DNA from 2 places in the Phycicoccus sp. M110.8 genome. Region 2 is predicted to be linked to the other one. Evidence: predicted binding sites of a transcription regulator. Region 2 holds the regulator's gene; the other holds the start of a gene.
The links. Region 2 encodes HrcA, which represses chaperone genes, less so after heat shock. Its sites were predicted from a motif close to TTNGCACTCGNNNNNNNCGAGTGCNAA; they were not measured.

Region 1 (14,548 bases), 790 kb from region 2:
CACAGCGTCACGCCCCCGGCGCCACCCACCCCAAGGTCACCCTCACCACGCCCTGCACTGCCCCGCAGCCGGGGGCAATGCATAGCGCTGCTGCAGTGCCCGTTGTCCCTGGCAGCGACGCGGGAAGCCGGTGCCAGGGAAAGACACAAATTTTCCGTGACGGCGCGTAACCCCGCGAAAGAGCCGTCGTTGTCTGGGTGGTGTGGCTGGAGACCCACCCCCGGCTCGTCTCCAGTCACACCACCCAACGCTGACGGTTGGCGGGGGGCAGGGGGCCCCGTCAACCGTCCTTGGTGTCCGGGGCGGGACCCGACGTCGCGCCGGGCGCTCGACCGGGCTGGAGGCCGTGCGGCCGTCCAGACGGCGACGCCGGTGTCAACCGCCGAAGCTGGGCGCCGTGTCGGTCGCAGGCAGGGCCGACGCCTCCTGCGCCGCGGGCCCGTACCGGGTGACCGCAGGCCGCGGCGCGGGCACCGCCTCGACCCGCACGTACCCCTCCTCCTGCGCCGGTCGCGGGTCAGCTCCGCCCTTGACCGGCCAGAACGACATCGCCCGCTCCGCTTGGGCGGTGATGGTCAGCGACGGGTTCACCCCGAGGTTCGCCGACACGGCCGACCCGTCGACGACGTGCAGGTCGGGGTAGCCCCACACCCGCTGGTACCCGTCGACCACCCCCCGCTCCGGGCTCGAGCCGATCGCGACCCCGCCGAGGAAGTGCGCCGTCAGGGGGATGTCCGCGACCTCGCCCAGGCTGCTGCCCGCGAACGCCCGCAGACCGGTCGCCTCCCCGAGCCGCCGCGCCAGCACCCGCATCGCCTCCTGCCCCTCCGGGATGAAGGTCGGGTTCGGCTCGCCGTGGCCCTGCCGGGACGTCAGACCCCAGCCACCGAGGAGCCCCCGACGGCCGCTGACCTGCAGCGAGTTGTCCTTGGACTGCATGACCAGCCCGATGACCGTGCGCTCGCTCCAGCGGCGCACCGAGAACGAGCGCACGAAGACGACCGGGTGCTTGACCGCCTCGACGAGGAACTGCACGGGTCGGGGCAGCCGGCCGCCGGGCACGAGGATCGTCGCGAGCAGGCCCATGGCGTTCGAGCCGGGGCCGTAGCGGCAGTTCTCGACGTGGGTGTCCGCGGTGGGGTGGAACGAGGACGTGATCGCCACGCCGCGCGAGAGGTCCGCGCCTTCGGGCACGCGCTCGGTCATGGCGCCGTTGAGCGCCTCGGAGTTGGTCCGGGTGAGGTGCCCCAGCCGCTCCGACAGCCGCGGCAGGACCCGCTCCTCGCGCATGCGGTGCAGCAGCTTCTGGGTCCCCCAGGTGCCGGCGGCGAGCACCACCTGCTCGGCGGTGACGGTCCGCCGGCTCCCACGGGACCACGCGCCCGTCCGCTCGTGCGTCACGGCATACCCGCCACCGGGGCGCGGCTCGACCCGGACGACGGTGCGCATCGGCTCGATCGTGGCGCCGAGCGACTCGGCCAGAGCCAGGTAGTTCTTGACGAGGGTGTTCTTGGCGCCCACCCGGCAGCCGACCATGCAGTTGCCGCACTGGGTGCAGCCGGTCCGCTCCGGACCCGCGCCGCCGAAGTAGGGGTCGGGCACCCGACGCCCGGGCATGCCGTAGAACACACCGGTGGGCGTCTTGCGGTAGGTGTCCTCGACCCCGAGGTCGCGGGCGGCGAGGCGCATGACCTGCTCGACCACCCCGTCGCACGGGTTCTCGACGACGCCGAGCATCCGGCTCGCGGTCTCGTAGTGCGGTCCGAGCTCGGCCTGCCAGTCGGTGATGTCGGCCCACTGCCGGTCGGCGAAGAACTCGGCCGGCGGCACGTACAGCGTGTTGGCGTAGTTGAGCGAGCCGCCGCCGACGCCCGCACCGGCCAGGACCACCACGTCGGGCAGCCGGTGCACCCGCTGCACCCCGAAGCACCCGAGCCGCGGCGCCCACAGGTAGCGGCGCAGGTCCCACGACGTCCGCGCGAAGTCCTGGTCGGCGAACCGGCGCCCGGACTCCAGCACGTGCACCCGGTACCCCTTCTCGGCCAGCCGCAGCGCCGTCACCGAGCCGCCGAAGCCCGACCCGACGACCACGACGTCGTGGTCGAACCCGCCGTCGGTCCTCACCGGCGACCGACCGCCTTGAGCGCCTGCAGCGCCGAGGTCATGACCCGGACGTAGGTCTCCTGCGACATGCCGAACGCCGGACCGATCGGCAGGCCGTACTGCACCGTGACGTTCTGCGACTCGGTGTACTTGAGGATGCCCTCGGCGCCGTGCCGTCGCCCGACCCCGGACTGCTTCATCCCGCCCATCGGGCTGGCCACGCTCCCCCATGCCGCGGCATACCCCTCGTTGACGTTGACGGTCCCGGCGTGGATCGCGGTGGCGACGCGCTTTCCCCGGCCCACGTCGCGGGTCCAGACCGAGGCGTTGAGGCCGTAGTCGGTGTCGTTGGCGAACCGGATCGCCTCCTCGTCGCTGCCGACCCGGTAGACCGACACGACCGGGCCGAACGTCTCGCCGTCGCGCAGGTCCATCGCGCTCGTGACGCCCTCGAGCACCGTGGGCTCGTAGAAGTACGGGCCGAGGTCGGGCCGGGCCCGCCCGCCGGCGAGCACGCGCGCCCCCTTGGCCCGGGCGTCCTCGACGTGCGCACTGACGCGGTCGAGCTGGGCCTGGGAGACCAGCGACCCCATGTCGGGCCCGTAGGCGAGGTCGGCGCCGAGCCGCATCGCCTTCACCGCGGCGACGAACCGCCGGGTGAACTCGTCGTGCACCGCGTCGTGCACGAGCAGCCGCTCCACGGAGATGCACAGCTGCCCGCCGGAGGAGAAGCACGCCCGCACCGCTCCGTCGACGGCGCGGTCGAGGTCGGCGTCGTCGGCGACGTACATGGAGTTCTTGCCGCCGAGCTCGAGGGAGTACCCCACCAGCCGGCTGGCCACGGACTCGGCGACGGCGCGACCGGTGGCCGTCGACCCCGTGTAGCAGACGTAGTCGGTGAGGTCGACGACCGCCTGGCCCACGGTCGGCCCGTCACCGAGGACGACCTGCAGCACCGACTCGGGCAGCCCCGCCTCGGTGAGCAGCTGCACCGCCTGCAGCGCGGTCAGCGAGGCCTGCAGGTCCGGCCGCAGCACGACCGCGTTGCCCGCCATGAGCGCGGGGATCGCGTCAGTGATGGCCAGGCTGAGCGGGTAGTTCCACGGGCTGACGACGCCGACCACCCCGCGCGGGTGGTGGTGCTCGGTGCTCTGGGTGAGCACGGGGAAGAGGCCGGGTCGCCGTCGTGGACGCAGGTATGCCGCGGCCGAGCGCGCGTAGTGCCGCGCCACGATCGCGACGTCGGCGACCTCCTCGAAGGCCTGGGCGCGAGTCTTGCCGGACTCGAGCTGCACGATGTCGAGCAGCTCGACCTGCCGCTCGAGCACGAGGTCGTGGTAGCGGAGGAAGACCCGCTCACGCAGCTCCAGCGGCGTCCGGGCCCAGGCCCGCTGGGCCGCCCGGGCGGCGTCCACCGCGACGGCGACGTCCTCGCGCGTCGAGAGCGGTAGCGTCGCGAGCGGCGCCCCCGTCAGCGGCGTGACGCTTCGGTGCTCCGCCGCCCGGGGGGCAGCCACCACCCGCCGGGTGAGCCGGCGCACGAGCGCCGGGTCCACGGCATACGTCGCGGTGGGGTCGGTCTCGGGATCGGCGATGAGCTCCGGAGCCATGGCGTCAGCCTAGGTCCGCGACCCGTTCCTTACCAGTAGTCAGTTACGCGACCTGTCCCACACGGGTACTCACTTGTTGCCACCTGGTGGTCACGCAGCCGCCCCCGAGGGCGCACGGTGACCACGAGCTGGCAACAAGAGGAAAGGCCGTCGAGCGGGTCAGCTCTGCTGGTAGGGCGCGACGACGACCTCGACGCGCTGAAACTCCTTGACGTCGGAGTACCCGGTCGTGGCCATCGCGCGACGCAGCGCGCCCACGAGGTTGGTGGTGCCGTCGGCCACCCGGCCCGGGCCGAAGAGGATCTGCTCGAGCGAGGCGACCGCCCCCACCTCGACCCGCGACCCGCGCGGCAGCTCCTGGTGGTGCGCCTCGGGGCCCCAGTGCAGGCCGCGACCCGGCGCGTCGGTGGCCCGGGCGAGCGCCGCACCGAGCATGACCGCGTCGGCGCCGCACGCGATCGCCTTGACGATGTCGCCGCTCGTGCCGACACCGCCGTCGGCGATGACGTGCACGTAGCGGCCGCCGGACTCGTCGAGGTAGTCGCGCCGGGCGGCGGCGACGTCGGCGATCGCGCTGGCCATCGGGGCGTGGATGCCGAGGGTGCGCCGGGTCGTGTGCGCGGCGCCGCCGCCGAAACCGACGAGGACGCCGGCCGCGCCGGTGCGCATGAGGTGCAGGGCCGCGGTGTACGACGCCGCGCCGCCGACGATGACCGGCACGTCGAGCTCGTAGATGAACCGCTTGAGGTTGAGCGGCTCCGCCCGGCCGGACACGTGCTCGGCGCTGACGGTGGTGCCGCGGATGACGAAGAGGTCGACGCCTGCGTCGACCACGGTCTTCCAGAACTGCTGGGTGCGCTGCGGGCTCAGGGCACCGGCCACGGTGACGCCGGCCTCGCGCACCTCGCGCAGACGCTGGGCGATGAGCTCGGGCTGGATCTCCGGGGCGTACAGCTCCTGCATCCGGGCGGTCGCGGTTGCAGGGTCGAGCGTCGCGATCTCGGCCAGGACCGGCGCCGGGTCCTCGTAGCGGGTCCACAGCCCCTCGAGGTCGAGGACGGGGAGCCCGCCCAGACGGCCGAGCGCGATCGCCGACTCGGGCGACATGACCGAGTCCATCGGCGCGGCGATGACGGGGATGTCGAAGTGGTAGGCGTCGATCTGCCAGCCGACCGAGACCTCCTCGGGGTCGCGCGTGCGGCGCGAGGGCACCACGGCGATGTCGTCGAAGGAGTAGGCCCGGCGTCCGCGCTTGCCGCGTCCGATCTCGATCTCAGTCACCGCGCAAGGCTATCGGCCACAGCCCGCCGGGCCGAATGCGGCGGGGCGCCCACGGCAGCTTCGCGGGATGCCCTGGCCGACTGCACGGGCCGCCCCCGGCCGACTGCACAGGACGCGCCGGGTGGGGTACGGGGGATGCACGGCACCCCGCCGCCGGGTGAGGGGTGCCGACGACGGGGCGCCTGGGGACGCCGTACCACGCACCAGCGTGGTGACGACGAAACCATGGTGCTCCCCTGCTCGACCCGAGGGGGACGGGCCGTGCTGGAAGCGTAGGCGCGCCCGGTGCGGCGACGGATCACCCCAAAGGCGTACGCGTCCTCCCACACCGTCTGGACGCCCGTGCGGGTCGCCTGACGGACCCCGCCCCCGGTCGTCGGGTCGCCTGAGTGCAGCCTGCCCCGACGCGTGGGGCTCGGCGTCAGCGACCGCCGTAGTTGGGGGCCTCGACGGTCATCTGGACGTCGTGCGGGTGGCTCTCCTTGAGCGAGGCCGAGGTGATCCGCACGAAGCGGCCCTTCTGCTGCAGCTCGGGGATGGTCCGGGCGCCGATGTAGAACATCGACTGGTGGAGGCCGCCGATGAGCTGGTGCGAGACCGCCGCGAGCGGGCCCCGGTAGGCGACCTGCCCCTCGATGCCCTCGGGCACGAGCTGGTCGTCGCTGGTGACCTCGGCCTGGAAGTAGCGGTCCTTGGAGTAGGACTTCTTGCCGCGGCTCGACATCGCGGCGAGCGAACCCATGCCCCGGTAGGCCTTGTACTGCTTGCCGTTGACGAACACCAGCTCCCCCGGGGACTCCTCGCACCCCGCGAGCAGCGAGCCCAGCATCACCGTGTCGGCGCCGGCCACGATGGCCTTGGCGATCTCGCCGGAGTGCTTCATGCCGCCATCGGCGATGAGGGGTACGCCGGCCGGCTTGGTCGCCAGCGAGGCCTCGTAGACCGCGGTGACCTGCGGGACGCCCACACCGGTCACGATGCGGGTGGTGCAGATCGAGCCCGGGCCCACGCCCACCTTGACGGCGTCGGCACCGGCGTCGACGAACGCCTGGGCGCCCTCGCGGGTCGCGACGTTCCCGCCGATCACCTGCACGTGCCGGGTGGCGGGGTCGGTCTTCAGCCGCTCCACCATGTCGAGCAGGAGCCGCACGTTGCCGTGGGCGGTATCAGCCACCAGTACGTCGACCCCGGCCTCGATGAGCGTGGTTGCACGCTGCCAGGCGTCACCGAAGTAGCCGATGGCGGCTCCGACCAGCAGGCGTCCGTCGGCGTCGTAGGAGGCGTGCGGGAACTGCTCGGACTTCACGAAGTCCTTGACGGTGATCAGGCCTGCCAGGCGGCCGTCGTCGTCGACCAGCGGCAGCCGCTCCCGCTTGTGCTTGCGCAGCAGCAGCGTCGCTTCGTCGCGGGAGATGCCGACCGGGCCGGTGATCAGCGGCATCGGGGTCATGACCTCGTCGACCTTGGTGGTCGCCCACTCCGCGACCGGCGTGAAGCGCAGGTCGCGGTTGGTGATGATGCCCAGCAGCCGGTTCGAGGCGTCGACGACCGGGAGGCCGGAGACGCGGTACTCGCCGCAGATCCGGTCGAGGTCCTCCAGCGTCGCGTCCGGGCCGATCGTGACCGGGTTGGAGATGATGCCGGTCTGGGTCCGCTTCACGAGGTCGACCTGGTAGGCCTGGTCCTCGATCGAGAGGTTGCGGTGCAGCACGCCCAGGCCACCCTGGCGCGCCATCGCGATCGCCATCCGGGACTCGGTCACCGTGTCCATCGCGGCACTGACCAGGGGCACCTTGAGCGAGATCTCGCGGGTGAGCCGAGAGGTGGTGTCGATGTCCGACGGCGCGAGGTCGGAGTGACCCGGCAGCAGCAGGACGTCGTCGTACGTCAGGCCCAGCTTGGCGAAGGGGTCGTGGGCCGGCTCGGCCGGCGCGGGGCCGGGCGCGGGGGCCGCAGCGGCCTCGTGAGCGGTCAGGTCGGGCAGGCGGTCGTCGACACCAAGGCTCATTGCCCAATCGTAAACCGGCCGCCTGCGCCCCTCGTGCGCGCGTGGTCCCCGAGCCGCCGACCGGCGCGGCCCGGCGTCCACGATGCGGGACCTCGACAGGGACCTGCTCGCCCTTGAACAAGTCCATACCCTCCGTTCAGCCCTGCGCCGCTTCGCGAGCGGTAGCGTCCGAAGCGTGCGGCAGCGTGCCGCGGGAGAGCAGGACGACATGGCTGAGTTGTCACGGCTGCCGGGACCCGTCGCCGATCTGTGGGAGTGGCAGCTGCAGGGCTCCTGCCGCCAGAGCAACCCCGACGTCTTCTTCCACCCCGAGGGCGAGCGCGGTCCCGCCCGCCGGTCCCGGGACTCCGAGGCCAAGCAGGTCTGCCTCGGCTGCCCCGTCCTGGCCCAGTGCCGCGAGCACGCGCTGCGGGTGCGCGAGCCGTACGGCGTGTGGGGCGCGATGACCGAGGACGAGCGCGAGGCGCACTACGCCGGACACGCGGCACCCGCCGCCAGCTGACGCTCCTAGACTCGGGGTCGTGAGCCTGCTCGAGATCCCGATCCGTGACGAGTCCATCCGGCTCGGCCAGCTGCTCAAGCTCGCCGGGGTGGTCGAGGACGGCGCCATGGCGCGCGCGGTGGTCGAGAACGGTGAGGTCCTCCTCGACGGCACCGTCTGCCTGCGCCGCGGCACCCAGGTGCGCCCGGGCCAGACCGTGGAATATGCCGGGGAGTCCATCCAGGTCGTCCGCCCCGCCTAGCGGTAGGACACGTCGAGCCCGGTGCTGACCATCGCGGCGGACGCCGGGCCGAGCCGGAGCCACTCGCGGCGGTCGAAGTCGACACCGAGCTGCTCCGGGCAGGCCCCTGCCAGGTCGACGACTCGGCCGGTCGTGGTCCTGACCCGCAGGACGTACAGGGCGTTGGACCCGCTGCACGCCGGTCGCGGCTGGCGGGTGGAACCGTGGCTCGCCAGCTCGGCGTCGAGCTGCGCCACCTGCGACTGTGCCAGGACCAGCCTCGTGACCGGGCGCATCCTGGGGACCCGGCCGCTCACCGGCAGCGGGTGCAGGCACAGGGTCGCCAGGTCGAACCGCGTGCCGCGCGGCAGCGGCTCGGCCCCCGTCGCGCCCGTCCGCGGGTCGAAGACCGGTGGGCAGGTGAGGAAGCCGTCGGCCCAGCGCACCTGCGCGCGCACGGTGTCCTGCTCCGCCTCGGCGCGGTAGAAGCTGTCCAGGGTGGGCCACCCGTTGCAGCGCAGGCTCTCGTTCGCGTAGGTCGCGACGTGCCCGTCGGACGACTCCACGAGCACCCGGAATGCGGGCCCCTGCGGGACGTCGCCGCACCCGGACCCGGCGTCCCGCCTGGTCAGCACGACCATGGCGATCGCGCGGGGGTCGGTCACCGGCTGCGACGGGGGCAGGTAGCCGGTCCAGACCGAGTCGTCGTCGGTCCGCGCGCACACCACGACGCCGACCACCGGGTTGCCGGGCGGCCCGAGGCCCGAGCCCGGCGGCACCACGGGCGCGTCCTGCCGGCGGACGCAGTCGGAGGAGGCGAGCGCTGTTCGGGACGGTGTGTGGACCGACGGCGTGGGCTGTCCGGGCGCCCCCAGGCGGGGCGCGGCGACGGATGCCGCGATGGCCGCCGCACCCAGCAGCACCACGGCGGCGCCTGCCCACCCGGCGGTCCGGCGAGCCCTGGACGGGCGCGCGGCCGGGGGTCCGGCGAGCCCGTCGAGCGAGGGGGACGCCGGGGCCAGTCGGTCGAGGGAAGCGGCGAGCCCGGCCGCGTCGAGGCCGGTGGCCGTCTCCAGCGACCCCACGGCCGCGTCGCGACGGCGGCGGGCGGCGGCCACCGGCTCGTCGAGCGCGGCGGCCAGCTGGGCATCACCCAGTCCGTCGAAGAGGGCCAGGACGACCCGCGCCCGGTCGGCGGGCGACAGCGCCAGCAGCGCCGTGAGCACCCTGCGGTCGTCGGCCGGGGCCGCGCCCCCTGCCACGACAACCCGACGCACCCCGTGCCGGTGCAGGTCGACGAGCACCCGGCGCAGCTCCGCGTCGTAGGAACCGGCCCCGACGTCCGCCAGGTGGGCCCAGCGGGGCCACGCCCGGGCCAGCGCCGCACCCACGAGCCGTCGTGCGCCCTCGTCGCTGCCGGTCAGCAGCCAGGCGGTGCGCAGCAGGTCGACGCCTCGGGCCTCGACGTACTCCTCGAAACCCGGCGCGGACGCATACCGCTCCATCGCGACCACCTCGCCGCGCCCGCGCACCCCGTGGCGCACGGGCGACCTCTCCAATGTCGCACACGGCGAGGGCCCGCCCCCACCGGAGTGGGAGCGGGCCCTCGCGAGCAGGGAGGCGGCTGGCTCAGTGGCCGTGGCCGTGCCCGTGACCGCCGGCGGCCTCGGGCTCCTCCTCCTTCTTCTCCACGACGAGCGTGTCGGTGGTGAGGACCATCGACGCGATCGAGGCGGCGTTGCGCAGGGCGGAGCGGGTGACCTTGACCGGGTCGATGACGCCGGCCTTGACCAGGTCGACGTACTCGCCGGTCGCGGCGTTGAGGCCGTTGCCGACCTCGAGCTCGCGCACCTTGGAGACGGCGACGTAGCCCTCCATGCCGGCGTTCTCGGCGATCCAGCGCAGCGGCTCGGCCGCGGCCTTGGCCACGATCGCGGCGCCGACCTTCTCGTCGTCCTCGAGGCCGAGGCCGTCGATGACCGAGGAGGCGTGGACGAGGGCGGAGCCGCCACCGGCGACGATGCCCTCCTCGATGGCCGCGCGGGTCGCGGAGATCGCGTCCTCGATGCGGTGCTTCTTCTCCTTGAGCTCCACCTCGGTGTGGGCGCCGACCTTGATGACGCAGACGCCGCCGGCGAGCTTGGCGAGGCGCTCCTGGAGCTTCTCGCGGTCCCAGTCGGAGTCGGTGCGCTCGATCTCGGCCTTGATCTGGTTGACCCGCCCGGTGACGTCGTCGGCCGAGCCGGCGCCGTCGATGATCGTGGTGGTGTCCTTGGTGACGACGACGCGGCGGGCCTGGCCCAGCACGTCGAGGTCGGCCTGGTCGAGCTTGAGGCCGACCTCCTCGGAGATGACCTGGCCACCGGTGAGGACGGCCATGTCCTGCAGCATCGCCTTGCGGCGGTCGCCGAAGCCGGGGGCCTTGACGGCCACGACGTTGAACGTGCCGCGGATCTTGTTGACCACCAGGGTCGACAGCGCCTCGCCGTCGATGTCCTCGGCGATGATCAGCAGCGGCTTGCCGCTCTTGACGACCTTCTCCAGGACGGGGAGGACGTCGGCGATCGCGGAGATCTTGCCCTGGTTGATGAGGACGTAGGCGTCCTCGATCACGGCCTCCATGCGCTCGGCGTCGGAGATGAAGTAGGGCGAGATGTAGCCCTTGTCGAACTGCATGCCCTCGGTGAACTCGAGCTCGGTCGTCGCGGTCGAGGACTCCTCGACGGTGATGACGCCGTCCTTGCCGACCTTGTCGAAGGCGTCGGCGATGGTCGACCCGATGGTCTGGTCCTGCGCGGAGAGCGCGGCGACCTGGGCGATCTCGTCCTTGCCCTCGATCTCGCGGGCGACCTTGAGCAGCTGGTCGGACACGGCCTCGACGGCCTTGTCGATGCCGCGCTTGAGGCCGGACGGGGCGGCACCCGCGGCGACGTTGCGCAGGCCCTCCTTGACCATGGCCTGCGCGAGCACGGTGGCGGTGGTGGTGCCGTCACCCGCGACGTCGTTCGTCTTGGTCGCGACCTCCTTGGCGAGCTGGGCGCCGAGGTTCTCGTACGCGTCCTCGAGCTCGACCTCACGGGCGATGGTGACACCGTCGTTCGTGATCGTGGGGGCGCCCCACTTCTTGTCGATGACGACGTTGCGGCCCTTGGGGCCGAGCGTCACCTTGACGGCGTTCGCGAGCGCGTCGACACCGCGCTCGAGCGACTTGCGAGCGGAGTCGTTGAACTCCAGCGTCTTGGCCATGAAAGTCCTTCGTTCTCAGTGAAGTTCGGCGGTATGCCGAGCTGCCGGCATACGCGGGAAGGGTGCGTTGCGCACAACGCAGCACGCCCCGCGCGCGACCCCAGCGGGGCCCGCCGGGGCGTGCTGTGTGTGGTGCGTCGTCAGCCGACGACGGCGAGGACGTCGCGCGCGGAGAGGATGAGGTACTCCTCGCCGCCGTGCTTGATCTCGGTGCCGCCGTACTTGCTGTAGATCACGCGGTCGCCGACGTTGACGTCGAGCGGGACGCGGTTGCCGTGGTCGTCGATGCGACCCGGGCCGATCGCGAGGACCTCGCCCTCCTGGGGCTTCTCCTTCGCGGTGTCCGGGATGACGAGGCCGGACGCGGTGGTCTGCTCGGCCTCGACGCTCTTGACGACGATGCGGTCTTCGAGCGGCTTGATGGAAACCGACACGATGGTGACCTCCCCTTCGGGAATGTCGGAGTGGACAGGTGGATGCTGTGCGTCGCAGTCGTTCGGCCGCCGTCGCGGGGGTCGGCCTGCTCCTGCGTTAGCACTCGGCGAACCGGAGTGCCAACGGCAAATCTAGGCACCCTGTTAGCACTCGGTCAACTCGAGTGCCAACCCGTGTCGCGACGTTCGCCGTGGGCGGACGACGGCCCGGATATCCGGTTGAGCGGGTCGAGCCCGCTGCGGCAGGGTGGCGCCCGTGACCGACTCCCCCGACGCCCTGCTCCGCGCCTACGACGAGCAGCTCCGCGTCGAGGTCGCCTCGGCCGTCGCGGTCGAGCGGATCGGGCCGCTGGCCTGCGCCACCTACCTCGGCGGGCGTGGCTTCATCACGTACCGGAGCCTGGACACCGACGGTGAGCCCGCGACCGAGGAGCGCGTCCGCGAGCTCGTCGACGCGGCGCACGCGCACTACGAGCAGGACCCGGCCATCGTGCGGGTGGAGTGGAAGACGCGCGGTCACGACCACGCGCCGGGGCTGCACGACGCCCTCGTCGCGCGCGGATTCGTCCCGGACGAGCCGGAGTCGGTGATGGTCGGCGAGGCACGGCTGCTCGCGTACGACGTGCAGCTGCCCGAGGGCGTGGTCGTCCGGCAGGTCAGCGACGAGGACGACGTCCGGCGGATGCTGGCGATGCAGGCCGAGGTGTTCGGCGACTCCCCCGAGCTCGCCGCCGAGATGGAGCAGCAGATCTTCCACCGCCTGCGCACCCGCGACGACATGGAGATGTGGGTCGCCGAGGCCGGCGGCGAGGTCGTGAGCGCGGGCCGGCTCGAGCCGGTCGAGGGCACCGAGTTCGCGGGAATCTGGGGCGGGGCGACCCGTCCGGAGTGGCGTGGCCGGGGCATCTACCGCGCGCTGACGTCGGCCCGGGCAGGGTCGGCCCTGCGCCACGGCAAGCGGTACGTCAACAGCGACTCGACCGAGTTCTCCCGCCCGATCCTGGAGCAGTCGGGGCTGGTCAAGGTCACCACCACGACGCCCTACGAGTGGCGCCGCGACCGCTGACCGACCCCTCGCGCGCGGTAGGGAACAATGCCGCGCATGGACCTGGCCCTGCTGCGACGGCTCACCACCGGCGAGGGGTGGGGCCTGCTCCAGTCGCTCCCGCCGTACGACGAGAAGGAGGCGCTGTCGCTGCAGGACCGCCTGCGCGGCGTCGGCTTCGACGCCGACCTCGTCGCTGCGGCCCTCAACCAGTCGAGGCTGCGCGCCCGCGCCGTCGACAAGTTCGGCGAGTTCGCCCAGGGCATGGTCTTCACCTCCGACGGCCTCGAGCAGGCGACCCGACTGAGCGTGGCGGCTCGGCACGCGCAGCGCTTCCGGCAGGCCGGCATCTCCACCGTCCACGACCTCGGCTGCGGCATCGGTGCGGACGCCATGGCGATGGCCGGACTCGACCTCCGGGTCCGGGCCATCGACGCCGACGAGGTGACGGCGGCCATCGCCGCCGTCAACCTGCGCCACTGGCCCGAGTCCACGGCGGTCCAGGGCCGGGTCGAGGAGTTCGTCCCGCCGGCCGGTGAGGGCGCCCGTGGCGTGGGCGCGTGGCTGGACCCGGCGCGGCGTACGCCCGGGGTCGCCGACGTGCACGGGCGCACCCGCCGCGTGTTCGGCCTCGAGTCCATGACGCCGAGCTGGGAGCAGGTGCAGGAGATCGCCCGCGCCCTGCCCGCGACGGGCGTGAAGCTGGCGCCTGCGTTCCCGCACCACGCGCTGCCCGCGGGGGCCGAGGCCCAGTGGACCTCCCTGTCCGGCGAGGTGCTGGAGTGTGCCGTCTGGTTCGGGCCCCTGGCACAGGCCCCCGGGCGGACGGCGGCCCTGCTGCGCCCCGGCGCAGCCCCGGTCGTCGTGACCGAGGCCGACGCCCCCGAGCACGAGCGGGTCGCGTCGCTGGGTGCGGTGGGTTCGTGGCTCTACGAACCCGACAAGGCCGTGCTGCGGGCAGGGCTCGTGGGTGCGGTGGCTGCGGCCGTCGACGGGTGCGAGCTCGACGAGGGGGTGGGCTACGTGAGCGCCGACCGTGCAGAGGACGTGCCGTTCGCTCGGAGGTTCGTCGTCGTCGAGGCGATGCCGTTCAACGTCAAGGCGCTGCGCGGGTGGCTGCGCGACCACGGCTTCGACCGGCTCACCGTCAAGAAGCGCGGGGTGTCCGTCGACGCGGACCTGCTGCGCCGCCAGCTGCGCCTGCCGGCCAAGGGCTCGTCGGAGGCGACCGTCGTCCTGACCCGCGTGCGCAGCAACCAGGTGGCCCTCATCGTCCGACCCGCCTGAACGGGGCGGGTCCGAGACCGGCCGGGCGCGGGCCGCGGCGGGAGGCGACCGGCGGCTCGCGACGGGCCACGGACCGGCCGTCAAACGCCTTCGTCCACAGGCACTGCCACGGCGTCCGGCGCGTCCACAGCGACTCGCCGTGACCTCTTTGTGACCCGGCGGGCCCTTCGGTACGGTGACCGCTGGTCCCCCCGCCAACCAGGAACTGCCACCTCATGCCCGACCAGCCCACCCGCTCCGGACGACACCGCGCTCCTGCCGCGCCCCGCCCCCTGCCGCGGCCATTGCTGTTCGCCCTCCTGCGCCCCACGCGCGCCGGCCTGCTCAAGACGACCGGCGGCCTGGTCGCCGCGGTCGGCGCCCTGAGCGCGTGGTCGGGACCCATGACGGCGGCGCCCGTCTTCGACCTTGCCGACGCCCCGCGGCCCGTCGCCGCCACCACGGTGCGCGCCCCCGAGACCGCCCTGACCGCGCCCCAGACCTACGGCCTCATCGGCTTCGAGGCGACCGCACGCCGTGGCGCCTCCCCGTCTACGAAGGCTGCGTCGGCCGACCGCGCCGACACCGCCGCCTCCCGCGGCATCCGGCGCACGGGCCTGAGCCCGGAGCTGGGACTGACCCAGCACGGCCTCATCGTCCTCAACGCGATCCGCGACCACTTCCCCGAGATCCACACCTACGGCGGCTTCCGGGCCGGCGACATGGACCACGGCACGGGCAACGCGGTGGACACGATGATCAGCTCGCGGGCCCAGGGCGACGCGGTCGCGGCCTACGTCATGCAGCACGCCGCCGAGCTCAACGTGAAGTAC
Region 2 (14,548 bases):
ATCGCGGGGCTCACCGTGGCGAACATCGTGGGCGTCCCGCTCACGACGCGCCTCGGCCAGGCCTACGGGTGGCAGTGGCCGTATGCCGCGGTGAGCGTCATCGCCCTGGTCACCGTGCTCGCGGTGTGGCGCTGGGTGCCGTTCTGCCCGGCCGACGGCGGGGTGTCCGTGCGCTCGGAGCTGTCGGCGCTCAAGCGGCCGCAGGTGTGGCTCGCGCTCGGTATCGGGACCGTGGGCTTCGGCGGCATGTTCGCGACGTTCTCCTACATCGCGCCGACGATGACCGACCTCGGGGGCTTCTCGAGCGCCACGATCCCGCTGATCCTGGCGCTGTACGGCGTGGGCATGACCGCCGGGGCCATGCTGTCCGGGCCGGTGTCACGGGTCGGGTTGCTCCGTGGCATCACGCTCTCGCTGGTGACTATTGCCGTCATGCTCGCCCTCTTCGGGCCGGCCGTGCAGGCGTCGCAGGCCCTGGCGCTCGTCGCGGTCTTCCTGCTCGGCCTGCTGCCGAGCGTGCTCGTCCCGATGCTGCAGACGCGGCTCATGGACGTCGCGCACGAGGGCCAGGCACTCGCCGCCGCGCTCAACCACTCGACCCTGAACATCGCCAACGCCCTCGGTGCCTGGTTGGGGTCGATCGTGCTGGCGGCGGGCCTGGGCTACGAGTGGCCGTCGCGCGTCGGGGCGATCCTCGCCGTCCTGGGTGTCGGCATCGCCCTGTGGTCGCTCGCCCTCGACCGCCGGACAGGCCGGTCGGGCACCCACGCTGCCTGACCGGCCCCGCCGAAGTCCCAGACTTCGGCGTCAAACGCCCCACGAGAGACCGAAGTCCCGGACTTCGGGGCGTTGGCTGGGGTGACGCGAGCACGGGTGGGGCGTCACCGGCATACCCCGGCGCATGGGAGGATGGGTCGATCCGTCCGTCCGACGTCCTCGTGAGGTTCGAAGCACCCGTGTCCCCCCTGGCCCGCACCGCGCTGCAGCCTGCCGCGACGCCGCCGGAGCTGATCCGGAACTTCTGCATCATCGCCCACATCGACCACGGCAAGTCGACCCTGGCCGACCGGATGCTGCAGATGACGGGCGTCGTCGACGAGCGGGCGATGCGCGCCCAGTACCTCGACCGCATGGACATCGAGCGCGAGCGGGGCATCACGATCAAGAGCCAGGCCGTCCGCATGCCGTGGGAGCTCGAGGGCACGACCTACGCGCTCAACATGATCGACACCCCCGGGCACGTCGACTTCACCTACGAGGTCTCGCGGTCGCTGGCTGCGTGCGAGGGCGCGGTCCTGCTCGTCGACGCGGCGCAGGGCATCGAGGCGCAGACCCTGGCGAACCTCTACCTCGCCATGGAGAACGACCTCACGATCATCCCGGTCCTCAACAAGATCGACCTGCCCGCCGCGCAGCCGGAGAAGTATGCCGACGAGCTGGCCGGGCTCATCGGGTGCGACCCCGAGGACTGCCTCAAGGTCTCCGGCAAGACCGGCGTGGGCGTCGAGCCGCTCCTCGACGAGATCGTCAGGCAGCTGCCCGCCCCGGTCGGCGTGGCCGACGCCCCGGCCCGGGCCATGATCTTCGACTCGGTCTACGACACCTACCGCGGCGTCGTCACCTACGTCCGCGTCGTCGACGGCCACCTGAGCCCGCGCGAGCGGATCCAGATGATGTCGACCCGGGCGACGCACGAGCTGCTCGAGATCGGCGTCATCAGCCCCGAGCCGGTGCCCTCCAAGGGCCTCGGCGTCGGCGAGGTCGGCTACCTCATCACCGGCGTGAAGGACGTGCGCCAGTCGCGCGTGGGCGACACGGTGACGAACCAGTCCAAGCCGGCCAAGGACGCACTCGGCGGCTACCGCGACCCCAAGCCGATGGTGTTCTCCGGGCTCTACCCGATCGACGGGTCGGACTACCCCGACCTGCGCGACGCCCTCGACAAGCTCAAGCTCAACGACGCCGCGCTGGTGTACGAGCCGGAGACGTCGGCGGCGCTCGGCTTCGGCTTCCGCATCGGCTTCCTCGGGATGCTGCACCTCGAGATCGTCCGCGAGCGGCTCGAGCGGGAGTTCAACCTCGACCTCATCTCGACGCTGCCCAACGTCGTCTACGACGTGACGATGGACGACGGCAAGGAGATCGTCGTCACCAACCCCAGCGAGTTCCCCTACGGCAAGGTCGCCTCGGTGACCGAGCCGGTCGTGCGGGCCACGATCCTGGCGCCGAGCGAGTTCATCGGCGCGATCATGGAGCTCTGCCAGCAGAAGCGGGGGAGCCTGCGCGGCATGGACTACCTGTCCGAGGACCGCGTCGAGATGCGCTACACCCTGCCGCTGGCCGAGATCGTCTTCGACTTCTTCGACCAGCTGAAGTCGCGCACCCGCGGGTACGCCTCGCTCGACTACGAGCCCGACGGCGAGCAGGAGGCCGACCTCGTCAAGGTCGACATCCTCCTGCAGGGCGAGACCGTCGACGCGTTCTCGGCGATCGTCCACAAGGACAAGGCCTACGCGTACGGCGTCATGATGGCCAGCAAGCTCAAGGACCTCATCCCCCGGCAGCAGTTCGAGGTGCCCATCCAGGCCGCGATCGGCGCCCGGATCATCGCCCGTGAGAACATCCGCGCGATCCGCAAGGACGTGCTCGCCAAGTGCTACGGCGGTGACATCAGCCGCAAGCGCAAGCTGCTCGAGAAGCAGAAGGCCGGCAAGAAGCGGATGAAGAGCATCGGCACCGTCGAGGTCCCGCCGGAGGCCTTCATCGCAGCCCTGTCCAGCGACACCGAGAAGTCCAAGAAGTAGCGCCAGCCTGGGGTTACCGGGCGGTAACATCGGCGGCATGGTCGACACCTACGCGCTCTACCGGCGGCTCGCGGCATACCCGCAGGGGAACCGGCTGTTCTCGCTGGTCTTCGAGCAGGCAGCGCCCTACTTCCGTTCGGCCCGCCCGCGGTTCGTGAGCCTGGAGCCGAACCGCGCCGTGCTGACGGTCCGCAAGCGCCGGCGGGTGCAGAACCACCTCGGCACGGTCCACGTCATCGCGATCTGCAACGGCCTCGAGGCGGCGATGGGCGCGCTGGCCGAGGCGAGCATCCCGCCCACGCGGCGCTGGATCCCCAAGGGCATGGAGGTCGCCTACACCGCGAAGGCGACGTCCGACATCACCTGCGTCGCCGAGACCGACCCGGCCGACTGGGAGCGGGCGGGCGACACCGAGGTGCCGGTGCGGGTGCGCGGCGTGCGGTCCGACGGCACGACCGTGGTCGAGGGCGTGGTCCGCCTCTGGGTGACCGACAAGCCCGGCACACCGGTCCGCCCGTCGGCCTGAGGCTCAGTCGCGCAGGCGGCCGCGCAGCTGGGCGACCTGGTCCTCGCTCCAGCCGTTCTCGAGCAGCCAGCCGGCCGCGCCGCCGTGGCGCTCCGCGAGCACGGCGAGGATGCGCTCCATGGTCTCCGGGCGCGGCAGGTGGTGGCTCATCGGCTGGTCCCGGAGCACCTCCTCGTATGCCGGCCGGGCCATGAGGCGCGCCACGATCGCCTCGATCCGCTCACCGGTGGCGACGTAGTCGGCGACGACGTCCTCGTCCGAGACGCCGGCCACCGAGAGTGCGAGACCGACCACGGTGCCGGTGCGGTCCTTGCCCGCGGCGCAGTGCACGATCGTCGCGCCACGGCTCTCCGCCACGACCTGCAGCGCGCCGAGCACCGAGTCGGGGCGGTCGGCGAGGTAGCCCAGGTAGTGGCTGGCCCAGTAGTCGTCGTCGCGCCGCGGCGGCTTCGGGCGCTCGGTGCGGGCCGACTTCGACCACGGGAGGACGAGGGCGTCCTCGGCGCTGACCTCCACCTCGTCGTCGCGGAAGAGCGAGTGCCGGTGGTGGGTGGCGAGCTCGCGGACCTGGAGCGGGCCGGGGCCCTCGATCCGCACCTCGACGTCGCTGCGCAGGTCGACGATGTCGGTGACGCCCACCCGCTCGACGAGGTGCCGGACGTCGGCGTCGGTGAGGTCCTGGAGGTTGTCCGAGCGCAGCAGGCGGCCGGTGGCCACCCTCCCGCCGTCGGTGGTCGGGAGGCCGCCCACGTCACGCATGTTGACGACGCCGTCGAGGTCGATCCAGCCGGGAGTGCTCACCCCACCGACTCTAGGTGCCCTCGGTGTCGAGCAGGTGTCCGGCACCCGACGCCTCGGCCGCGTCGGCGACGGCGGACGCCACGACGAGGTCGCTGAGGCCGTTGCCGAGGTTCTGGCAGACGACCCGGCCGTGGGCGGGTCGGCCGCGCCCGAGCAGCGCGCCGGTCCAGTCGCCGGGTGCGGGGTAGCTGCCGAGACGACCGGTCGCCCTGACGGCCTCGAACTGGTCGACGTCGTCGGCGACCAGCACCGCACCCGTGGCCAGGTCGGGGCCGACCGAGGTCGCGTAGTCCAGCGGCAGCAGCAGCGCGTCCGGCGACACCCACGACGGGTCCAGGTGGGCCCCCTGCACCCCGATGCCCAGGGCGGTCACCACGACCACCGCACCGCGCACCGCTCGCTCCGGGTCGTCGGTGCAGCGCAGGTGCACCTCCGGCACCTCGCCGGCGGCCCACTCGTGCAGCTCCTGGCGCGCCTCCTCCCGCCGCGAGTAGACGCGGACGTCGGTGTGGCCGAGGGCTGCCAGGACGCGAAGGTGCGACCGCGCCTGGACGCCGGCGCCGGTGACGGCCACCGCAGCGCCGGCGGGCGCGAGTGCCTGCACGCAGGCGCCGGACACGGCCGCGGTCCGGGCGGCGGTGAGCACCCCGGCCTGCATGACGCACCGGGTCCGCCCGGTGGCTCCGTCGTTGACGACCATCAGGCCGTCGGCGGTCGGGAGCCCGGCGGCCGGGTTGTCCGGGAAGATCGTGATCCACTTGCAGCCCAGCAGGTTCCGCGCGGGCCACGCGGCGGGCATCGCGTTGGCGAAGCTGCCGGGCACCGTGTGGACGGCCGGCTTCGGCGGGACCTCCACGTCGCCGGACGCGCGGGCGACCAGGGCCTCGCGGGCCAGGGCGACGGTCTCGAGCGGCGTCGGGAGGAGGGCCGCCACGTCGGCGTCGGTGAGGAAGCGCACCCGCCGAACCTACGCGGAGCCGGCCCCCACGCGAGCGGGGCACACGAGGACGGCCCACACGAGGACGGCCCACACGGGGACGGGCACACGAGGAGGGGGCACATAGGTGAGGGCCTCGGAAAGTATGAGTTTCCGAGGCCCTCTACGACTCGGACCGAGGTCCGGGTCGGCGCTCCCACCGAGGTGGGGGCGTGCCCCTATTTCTAGTCGCCGGCACGCCGCTCCACAAGGGCTTTCCCGCAGGTGGGAGGCCCTTTTTCAGGGGCGTCCGGCGTGTCGCCGGGACACGCCGGACGCGGTGTGACGGGTGGGACGAGGTCAGTGGCCGGTGGTGCCGCCAACCGGTCCCGTGGCCGCGGACGGGACCGCCTGACACCCCTGAGACAATGGGGTCCATGCCCAGCGCCCTGCCCGACGGCGACCCCGCGCCGCCCGACGGGCGGCTGCCGGAGGCCTCGCTCGCGACCCTCGTCGAGCGGCCGTTCGGGGTCTACCTGCACGTGCCGTTCTGCCGGGTGCGCTGCGGCTACTGCGACTTCAACACCTACACGCTGCTCGAGCTCGGCGCCGACGGCGCCGGGGTCTCCACCTTCGCCGATGCCGCGCTCAAGGAGCTGGCGCTGGCGGGCGACGTCCTGGGGGCGGACGTCCCCGCGGTCGGGACGGTCTTCGTCGGCGGCGGCACCCCGACGATGCTTGCCGCCAGCGACCTCGCCCGCATGCTGCACGGCATACGGGAGCAGTGGGGGCTCGCCGACGACGCGGAGGTGACGACCGAGGCCAACCCCGACTCGGTGACACCCGAGTCCCTCGCCGTCCTCGCCGACGCCGGCTTCACCCGCGTCTCGCTCGGGATGCAGTCGGCCGTGCCGCACGTGCTGCGGACCCTGGACCGCACCCACGACCCCGCCAACGTCGCCCGCGCCGTCGACGCGGCGCGCGGCGCGGGCCTGCAGGTCAGCCTCGATCTCATCTACGGCACGCCGGGGGAGAGCATGGCGGACTGGCGCACGAGCCTGGACGCCGTCGTCGCGCTGCAGCCCGACCACGTCTCGGCCTACGCGCTCGTCGTCGAGGAGGGCACCCGGCTCGCCGCCCAGGTGCGCCGTGGCGAGGTCGCCGCGCCCGAGGACGACGACGAGGCCGCCAAGTACGAGCTGGCCGACGAGGTGCTCTCCGCGGCCGGCTACGACTGGTACGAGGTGAGCAACTGGGCAAGCCGCCCGGACGCGCGCTGCCGCCATAACGAGGGCTACTGGGACGACGGCAACTGGTGGGGCATCGGCCCCGGCGCCCACAGCCACGTCGGCGGCGTGCGCTGGTGGAACGTCAAGCACCCCACCGCGTATGCCGGTCGCGTCGCCGAGGGGGTCAGCCCCGCCCACGGCCGGGAGACGCTGACCGCCGAGCAGCGCTACGACGAGCGGGTGCTGCTGGGGGTGCGGCTGGTCGACGGGCTGCCTCTCGCGGACCTGCGCGACGAGGGCCGCACGGCCGTCGCGGGCCTGATCGTCGACGGCCTGGTGGACGCGGCAGCGGCCCTGCGCCGCCAGCGGGTGGTGCTGACGAGGCAGGGCCGCCTGCTGGCCGACACCGTCGTGCGACGGCTCCTCGGCCTGCGCTAGCTCCCGAGCGTGCGCCCGAGCCGGCTCACTTGACGAAGCGGATGGTGAACGGCGGGTCGTACCACTCCCCGGCGTTGGCGCGCATGGCGGCGATCGCGTGGATGACCACCGCGGCGACGACCACGATCGGGTAGAGGACGAAGCCCACGAGCACGATCATCAGGACGCCCGAGACGATGAGGCCGATGAGGGCCGTCAGCTGCACGTTGACCGCGTTGGCGGCGTGCGCCCGCACGAACGGGCCGCGGTCGCGGTAGACGAGGTAGATGATCAGGCTGGCGACGAAGCCGAGGGTGCCGGCGCTGACGACCATGGCCACGCCGGAGATGACGTGGGTCAGGGTGGCCCAGGTCTTCTCCTCCTGCTGCGACATGGGCTGCGCGGGCTGTTGCGGGTACTGCGGTGAGGCGGTCATGTCTCTCCTCCGTGGATGGTGCCTTCACCCAGTGAAGCGCATGACGGACGCCGATCATCCCCGTTTCGGGGTGCGGTCAGGGCAGCGTCAGGGCCGACCCTGAGGGGCGACCCCGAGCACCGGCCGGCAGGAGTCAGTGGCCGGGCTCGGTCACGAAGTCGATGAGCTCCTCGACGCTGGCCAGCAGCGTCGGCTCGAGGTCGGCGTAGCTGCGCACCGTCCCGAGGATCTGCTTCCACGCCCGGGCGATGTCGGCCTGGCTGTCGTGCGCCCAGCCGAGGTGGGCGCAGATGCCGTGCTTCCACGACGTGCCGCGGGGGATGACCGGCCACGCGCCGAGTCCGAGCCGCTCGGGTCGCACGCTCTGCCACACGTCGACGTAGGGGTGGCCCAGGATGCGCACGTGCCCGGCATACGGCTGCAAGCGGCGCGCCTCCTCCACGACCCGGTGCTCCTTCGTGCCAGGCACGAGGTGGTCGACGAGGACGCCCATCCGCCGGCCGGGGCCGGGGGAGAAGTCGCGGATCGCGGCAGAGAGGTCGTCCACGCCGTCGAGCATCTCGACGACAACACCCTCGATGCGCAGGTCCTCGCCCCAGACCTTCTCGACGAGCTCGGCGTCGTGCCGGCCCTCGACGAAGATCCGGGACCCGCTCGCCACCTTGGCGCGCACGCCCTCGACGGCGCGCGACCCCGAGGCCGTGCGCGAGGAGGCCTGCTTCGCCGCCGCGAGCTGCGCCCGGGCGGCTGCGGTCGGGGGCGTCAGGACGACCGGGGCGCCGTCGAGCAGGAACCCCGGGCCGAGCGGGAAGCCCTTGACCCGGCCCCGCCGGTCCTCGAGGTGGACGACCCGCATGCCGCCCGCCTTCTCGACGCGCACGACCGCGCCGCACCAGCCGGTCTCGACGTCCTCGACGACGAGACCGGTCTCGGCCTCGACCTCCGTCGCGCGCCCGCGAGGGGGCTTGCGCCAGTCGGTGGACAGCACGTCGGAGCCATAGCGGTCGGGCACCGGGGAAGGGTATGCCGGGTGCGCCGGCCGGCCACGGGGGCGCGCCGGTGGATGCGGCCGAGGTGCGCCGGTCGATGCGGCCCAGACGCGCCGGACGACATAGACTTGGCACTCCGAGGGTGTGAGTGCCAACGTGGGGAGCTGCCGCGGACGGCCCCGCCCGCGGTCGAAGTGCCAGCCGAACGACAGGAGCGCCATGAGCGAAGAACGTCGCCTCGCCGTGCTGCGCGCCATCGTCCAGGACTACGTCGAGACGTCCGAGCCGGTCGGGTCCAAGGCGCTGCTCGAGCGCCACCACCTCGGGGTGTCCGCGGCGACGGTCCGCAACGACATGGCCGTGCTCGAGGAGGAGGGGCTGATCGCGGCCCCGCACACCAGCGCCGGACGCGTGCCGACCGACGCCGGGTACCGCCTGTTCGTCGACCGGCTCAGCTCGGTCAAGCCGATGTCCGCAGCCGAGCGCGCCGCGATCGCGCACTTCCTCGAGGGCGCCGTCGACCTCGACGACGTCGTCGACCGGACGGTGCGGCTGCTGGCCCAGCTGACCCGTCAGGTCGCGGTCATGCAGTACCCCTCGCTGACCCGGTCCTCGGTGCGGCACATCGAGTTCGTGCCCATGGGCGGCCGGCGGCTCATGGTCGTGCTCATCGTCAACACCGGGCGGGTCGAGCAGCGGGTCATCGAGACCACCGCCGACCTGAGCACCCCCGAGGGTGAGGCCACCCTTGGCCTCGTGCGGGCCAAGGTCAACGCGCGCGCCGTGGGGGAGCGCCTCGTCGACGCGTCGGCAGCCCTGTCGTCGCTGCCCGAGGAGTTCGACCCCGCCGACCGCGACCTCGTGCGCGCCGTCGTGCAGTCGCTGGAGGACGCCCTCGTCGAGGAGCGCGAGGAGCGGGTCGTGCTCGCCGGCACGGCCAACCTCGCCCGCGTCGGTACGGACTTCCCGCTCACCATCGGGCCGGTCCTCGAGGCGCTCGAGCAGCACGTCGTCCTGCTCAAGCTGCTCGGGACCGCGCGCGAGACCTCCGACGCCGTCTCCGTGCGGATCGGCCACGAGAACCCGTTCGCCGGGCTGCAGTCGACCTCGGTCGTCTCGACCGAGTACGGCACCGGGGCCGATCTCGTCGCCGGGCTCGGCGTCCTCGGGCCGACCCGCATGGACTACCCGACCACCATGGCCTCGGTGCGGGCGGTCGCCACCTACGTCTCCCGGATCCTCGCGCAGTGAGCGCCGGGTCCACCTCCCGCGGGGCCGTCACCGCCGCCGGCTCCCCGACCGTGTCGATGCACCACTGACAAGGATCTTCGTGAACGACTACTACCAGGACCTCGGCGTCTCGCGGGACGCCACCGCCGAGGACATCAAGCGGGCCTACCGCAAGAAGGCCCGCACCCTGCACCCGGACGTCAACCCCAGCCCGGAGGCGGAGGAGCAGTTCAAGAAGGTGTCCCAGGCGTACGACGTGCTCTCCGACCCGGAGAAGCGCCGCTCGTACGACATGGGCGCCGACCCGTACGCCGCCGGGGCCGCCGGCTTCGGCCAGGGCTTCTCGTTCAGCGACATCATGGACGCGTTCTTCGGCGCGGGCGCCGGCACCGCCCAGCGTGGCCCGCGCTCGCGCCAGCGCCGCGGCCAGGACGCCCTGATCCGGCTCGACATCGACATGGCCGACGCCGTGTTCGGTGCCGAGAAGGAGCTCACGGTCGAGACGGCTGTCGTCTGCTCGACCTGCCACGGCGACGGCGCCCAGCCGGGCACCTCGCGCCGGACCTGTGACGTCTGCGGCGGCCGGGGCGAGATCCAGCAGGTGCAGCGGTCGTTCCTCGGGCAGGTCATGACCAGCCGTCCCTGCATGACCTGCCAGGGGTACGGCGAGGTGCTCGTCAGCCCCTGCTTCGAGTGCTCCGGCGACGGCCGGGTCCGCACCCGCCGCACCCTGACCATCAAGGTGCCCGCCGGCGTCGACACCGGCACCCGCATCCAGCTGACGGGCGAGGGCGAGGTCGGCCAGGGCGGCGGCCCTGCCGGCGACCTCTACGTCGAGGTGTCGGTCCGCCCGCACGCGACGTTCCAGCGTCGCGGGGACGACCTGCACGCCACGGTCGAGCTGCCCATGACCGCAGCCGCGCTCGGCACCACGCTCAAGCTCGACACCTTCGACGGCTCCCAGGAGCTCGAGGTCAAGCCGGGCACCCAGGCCGGTGACGCGGTCACGCTGCGCGGGCTGGGGGTCACGCACCTGCGCGGCGGCGGCCGCGGCGACCTGATCGTCCACGCGAACGTGATGACCCCGACCCGCCTGGACGAGCAGCAGGAGGAGCTCCTGCGCCAGCTCGCGGGGCTGCGCGGGGAGGAGCGCCCCGAGGGACGGCTCGCCCCCGCCAACCAGGGCCTGTTCGGCAAGCTGCGCGAGGCGTTCAAGGGCCGCTGAGCCCGCTCCGGCGTACGCTGGGGCCAGCACCACGACTGGGGAGGAGGGGCGCGTGGACACCACCGTCGAGCGGCTGAGGCACGCCGCCCTCCTGCTCGTCGCGTCGAGCGCAGTCACCGTCGTCCTGCTCGGTGTGGCCGGCACCACCGGGTCGGTGCCACAGGCCGTGCTCGTCGCCGGTCTGGGCACGGCGCTGCTCGCGCTGACCGCGGTCGCGCGGGTCCACGTGCCGGTGCCGGCCCTGGCAGCCGTGCGGCGTCCGACCGACGGGTCTCGGCCCGTCTCGGCCACGCCCTCCTGGCTCCATGTCGACGTCCCGCGCCGGCCCCGGCGTCCCCGAGCTCCCGGGTCCCGCTGACCGTCCGCGCCCTCCCGGTGTGCGGACGGTTCCGCCGACCCCACACACCGACCGCCCGGTCTCCCGGGCAGAGGAGCTCGACCCATGAACCCGATCACACCCATCAGCCATGCCCTCGCCGCCGTCCTGGCCGGGGCCCACACCCTCGCGACCTCCCTCGGCCTCGCGCCCGGGTCCGCCGCCGCCTGGCTGGCCGCCATCGCCCTGCTCGTCGTGGCCGTGCGCGGCCTCACCGTGCCCCTGGTCCTGCGCGGGGTGCGCGACAGCCATGCCCGGGCGCACGCCCGACCACAGCTGGTTGCCCTGCAGGAGCGGTATGCCGGCCGGCTCGACGCGGAGGGTCTGCGGGCGCTGCAGGCCGAGCGCCGGTCGATCCATGCCGAGCACGGCGTCGCACGGTGGGGCCTGGCCCCGACGCTGCTCCAGCTGCCACTGCTGCTCGCTCTGTACCGCGTCATCAGCCAGGTCACGGCCGGCCACCCGCTCGGCGCGCTCGACGCCGGCCTGGTCGCATCTGCGGCATCCGCGTCGCTCGTGGGGCTGCACTTGTCGAGCCGGCTGGTGCAGCTCGGCCACGACCCCGTCGGACTCGCCACCCTGGTCGTCGTGGCGCTCGCGTCGGCACTGCTCTCGTTCGCTACGTCCCGGTGGTTCACGCTGCCGATGACCGACACGACCGGCCAGCCCGACCTGCTGACGACGGTCCAGCGGTGGATCCCGGCGCTGGGTGCGGTGGGGGTCCTCGCCGCCGCGTGCGTCGTCCCGGCCGGTCTTGTCGCGTACTGGTTCCTGAACAACCTGTGGACCTTCGTGCAGCAGGGCCTGGTCTGGCGGTTCGCCCCCACCCCGGGCTCCCCGGCAGCGGCGCGTCGCGCGGCTGCGGGGACTGCCTAGGCTGGCCGCGTGACGCTGCCGCTCTTCCTCGTCGACCCGGCCCTCGTGGCCTCCGCCGCCCCCGGTGGAGCCGTGCTGCTCGACGGCCCCGAGGGGCGGCACGCCGCGACGGTGCGCCGGATCACCGTGGGCGAGCGCGTCCTCCTCTCCGACGGAGCGGGCAGGCGCCTCGTGTGCGAGGTCGCCGGCGCCGGCCGCGCGGAGCTGGACCTGCGGGTCCTCGAGGTCGAGCAGGTCCCCGAACCCCGGCCCCGGTTCGTGCTGGTGCAGGCGTTGGCCAAGGGGGACCGGGACGACCAGGCGGTCGAGGCGGCGACCGAGTGCGGCGTAGACGAGGTGGTCCCGTGGCAGGCAGCCCGGTGCATCGTCCAGTGGCGCGGCGAGCGCGGGGAGAAGGCCCGGGGAAAGTGGGTCGCGACCGTCGTGGCGGCGGCCAAGCAGTCCCGCCGGGCCAGGGTGCCCGTCGTCGCCGAGCTGGCCACGACGAAGGCGCTCGCGGCCCGGGTCGCCGGCGCCGCGGCGGCATACGTCCTGCACGAGGACGCCACCACGAGCCTGGCGAGCCAGGCGCTGCCGGACGAGGGCGACGTGGTCGTCGTCGTCGGGCCCGAGGGCGGCATCACCCCCGAGGAGGTGGCCGCGCTCGAGGCGGCCGGCGCGGTGGCCGTCCGGCTGGGCGACACCGTGCTGCGGTCCTCCAGCGCCGGGCCGGCCGCGCTCGCGGTGCTGAGCGCGGCCGGCCGCTGGCGCTGAGACCTACTGGACCGAGAAGGTCACCGTCCTGGCGGCCACGACCGACTGCCCGTCGGCCTGGCTGGGCTCGAAGACCCGGATCGAGTAGCTGCCGGCGGGCAGGGTGCCGAGCTGGATCGAGTAGGAGCCCTGCTGCGGCGCACCCACGGAGGCCATGGTGTGCCCGCCCTTGACCTTGGCGCCGTCACGGTAGAGCTCCCAGCTCACGGTCGCCTCGAAGACGATGGCCTGCCCGGTGACCGTGAGCGGCGTGGTCGCGGACACGAGCTGCCCGCGGCTCGGCGACGTGACCCAGATCGGGGCAAGGTCCTCGTAGAGCCGGTCCGACGACGGACGCGTGAACGTGCGGCCTGCTGTCGCGATGGACCCGAACAGCTTCGTGTCCTTGCCCTGGACGGTGAAGCGGACCGGGACGTTGCCCTTCTGGACCGCTGCCTGCGCCGTCCAGACGAGCTCCTGGACCGCCAGCCGTCGCACTCCGGCCGTCGTCGCCGCGGCGGGGTCGCCGGGCACGGCGAGGTCGACGGTGATGAGCTTCGGCGTGACGGTGACCGCTCGGATGGACTGCCCTGCCCACGGCGCGAGGTAGGCAGCGTCGGTCGTGGAGGTCGGCGGGCGCAGCGCGAGCCCGAGCGCGGCCTTGGCCCTGGCCGCGGCGTCCCCGCTGGTCACCGGGCCGGGCACGAACTCGCGGTACAACCCGTAGGCGGGCTTGTCACCGCCCTGCGGCCCGACGAAGTAGACCGGCAGCGTCGTGGGCCCCGGGCCGGCCGTGAGGGTCGCGCTCCCCGAGGTGACTGCCGACGCCGGCGCGGACGGGCTGCTGCCCGACGGTGCGGGCGTGGCCTGCGACGTGGTGGGTCCCGTCGTCGCGGGTGCGGCCGTCCGCGTGGAACGGTCCTGGCCCGCCCACCACACGCCGCCGGCGATGAGGGCGACGGCTGCCGCGGCGGCGACGGGCACGAGCCAGCGACGCGGGGCGTGACCCGCCCGGGCGCTCACCGGCCCCGCCTCTCGGGCCTGGTGCAGGATCGCCTCGAGGCGGTCTGGTGGTCGGACACTGCGGGTCTCCTCTGCGAGTTCGGTGCGGAGCTGGTCCTCGAGCCGGCGGAGCTCCTCGGGCTCGAGGTCGGGGTCGAAGCGGGGGTCGGGCGTCGGGCGGTCGCTCATGACTGGTCTCCCATCCGGTCGCGCAGGCCGGCGAGCCCGCGGTGGGCATGGGCCTTGACCGAGCCGGGGGAGATGCCGAGGGCGTCGGCGATCTCGGCCTCGCTGAGGTCGAGGTAGTAGCGCATCGTCAGCACCTCTCTCTGGCGCTGGGGCAGGCCGCCCAGCGCTCGGACCATGGACCGTCTCGCCTCGGACCCGAGCGCCCGGTCCTCGGCACTGGCCTCGGTGCGCCGGCCGGGTGCCCCGGCGTCGGCGCGCTCGCGGGCGAGGTGCCGCTCCTCGACGCCCCGGTGCCGCAGGCTCGACCGGGCGCCGTTGACGACCGACCGGCGCAGGTATGCCGTGGCCTTCTCCGGGTCGCGCAGCGAGTCCCAGCGGCGGTGCACCGCGATGAAGGCCTCCTGGACGACCTCCTCGGCGGCGAGGTCGTCGCGCAGGAGCAGCCAGGCGAGCCGGACGAGGCCGGCCCAGTGGGCGGCATACAGCTCCCGCACGCCCTCGTCGGCGCCCGGGTGCCCTTCGTCGCTCCGGTCGCGCACGGCCACGCCCAACGGTCCCACGCCCCTACGACGCGCTGGTCGACCCCGAGGTTGACGCGCCGAGATGGCTAGTCTCGGGGCATGGCCGACGCCGACTGCATCTTCTGCAAGATCCTCACGGGCGACATCCCCGCCGACGTGGTGCGCGAGGACGAGCACACGGTCGCGTTCCGCGACCTCGAGCCGCAGGCGCCCACCCACGTGCTGGTCATCCCGCGGCGGCACCTGCCCGACGTGGGCTCCCTGGCGCTGGAGGCGCCC

Region 1: groES (co-chaperone GroES) is a predicted target of HrcA. The motif match lies at 11,549-11,575, and genes of this name have one in related genera.

What each region holds. Positions count from the first base shown of each region.
Region 1 covers NZ_JAWDIC010000001.1:944,312-958,859, forward strand. The annotation lists gene RKE38_RS04420 (GMC family oxidoreductase) at 376-2,124, opposite strand; gene RKE38_RS04425 (succinic semialdehyde dehydrogenase) at 2,121-3,713, opposite strand; gene RKE38_RS04430 (GuaB3 family IMP dehydrogenase-related protein) at 3,873-4,994, opposite strand; gene guaB (IMP dehydrogenase) at 5,416-7,002, opposite strand; gene RKE38_RS04440 (WhiB family transcriptional regulator) at 7,211-7,504, shown strand; gene RKE38_RS04445 (RNA-binding S4 domain-containing protein) at 7,524-7,745, shown strand; gene RKE38_RS04450 (hypothetical protein) at 7,742-9,268, opposite strand; gene groL (chaperonin GroEL) at 9,354-10,970, opposite strand; gene groES (co-chaperone GroES) at 11,111-11,404, opposite strand; gene RKE38_RS04465 (GNAT family N-acetyltransferase) at 11,661-12,470, shown strand; gene RKE38_RS04470 (THUMP-like domain-containing protein) at 12,507-13,736, shown strand; gene RKE38_RS04475 (hypothetical protein) at 13,952-14,548, shown strand, end outside.
Region 2 covers NZ_JAWDIC010000001.1:155,501-170,048, reverse strand. The annotation lists gene RKE38_RS00830 (MFS transporter) at 1-777, shown strand, start outside; gene lepA (translation elongation factor 4) at 966-2,804, shown strand; gene RKE38_RS00820 (hotdog fold domain-containing protein) at 2,842-3,330, shown strand; gene RKE38_RS00815 (tyrosine-protein phosphatase) at 3,334-4,131, opposite strand; gene RKE38_RS00810 (ornithine cyclodeaminase family protein) at 4,142-5,089, opposite strand; gene hemW (radical SAM family heme chaperone HemW) at 5,485-6,714, shown strand; gene RKE38_RS00800 (DUF4870 domain-containing protein) at 6,740-7,129, opposite strand; gene RKE38_RS00795 (DUF3097 domain-containing protein) at 7,263-8,141, opposite strand; gene hrcA (heat-inducible transcriptional repressor HrcA) at 8,338-9,369, shown strand; gene dnaJ (molecular chaperone DnaJ) at 9,449-10,573, shown strand; gene RKE38_RS00780 (hypothetical protein) at 10,626-10,931, shown strand; gene yidC (membrane protein insertase YidC) at 11,016-11,825, shown strand; gene RKE38_RS00770 (16S rRNA (uracil(1498)-N(3))-methyltransferase) at 11,835-12,578, shown strand; gene RKE38_RS00765 (Gmad2 immunoglobulin-like domain-containing protein) at 12,582-13,748, opposite strand; gene RKE38_RS00760 (SigE family RNA polymerase sigma factor) at 13,745-14,287, opposite strand; gene RKE38_RS00755 (histidine triad nucleotide-binding protein) at 14,369-14,548, shown strand, end outside.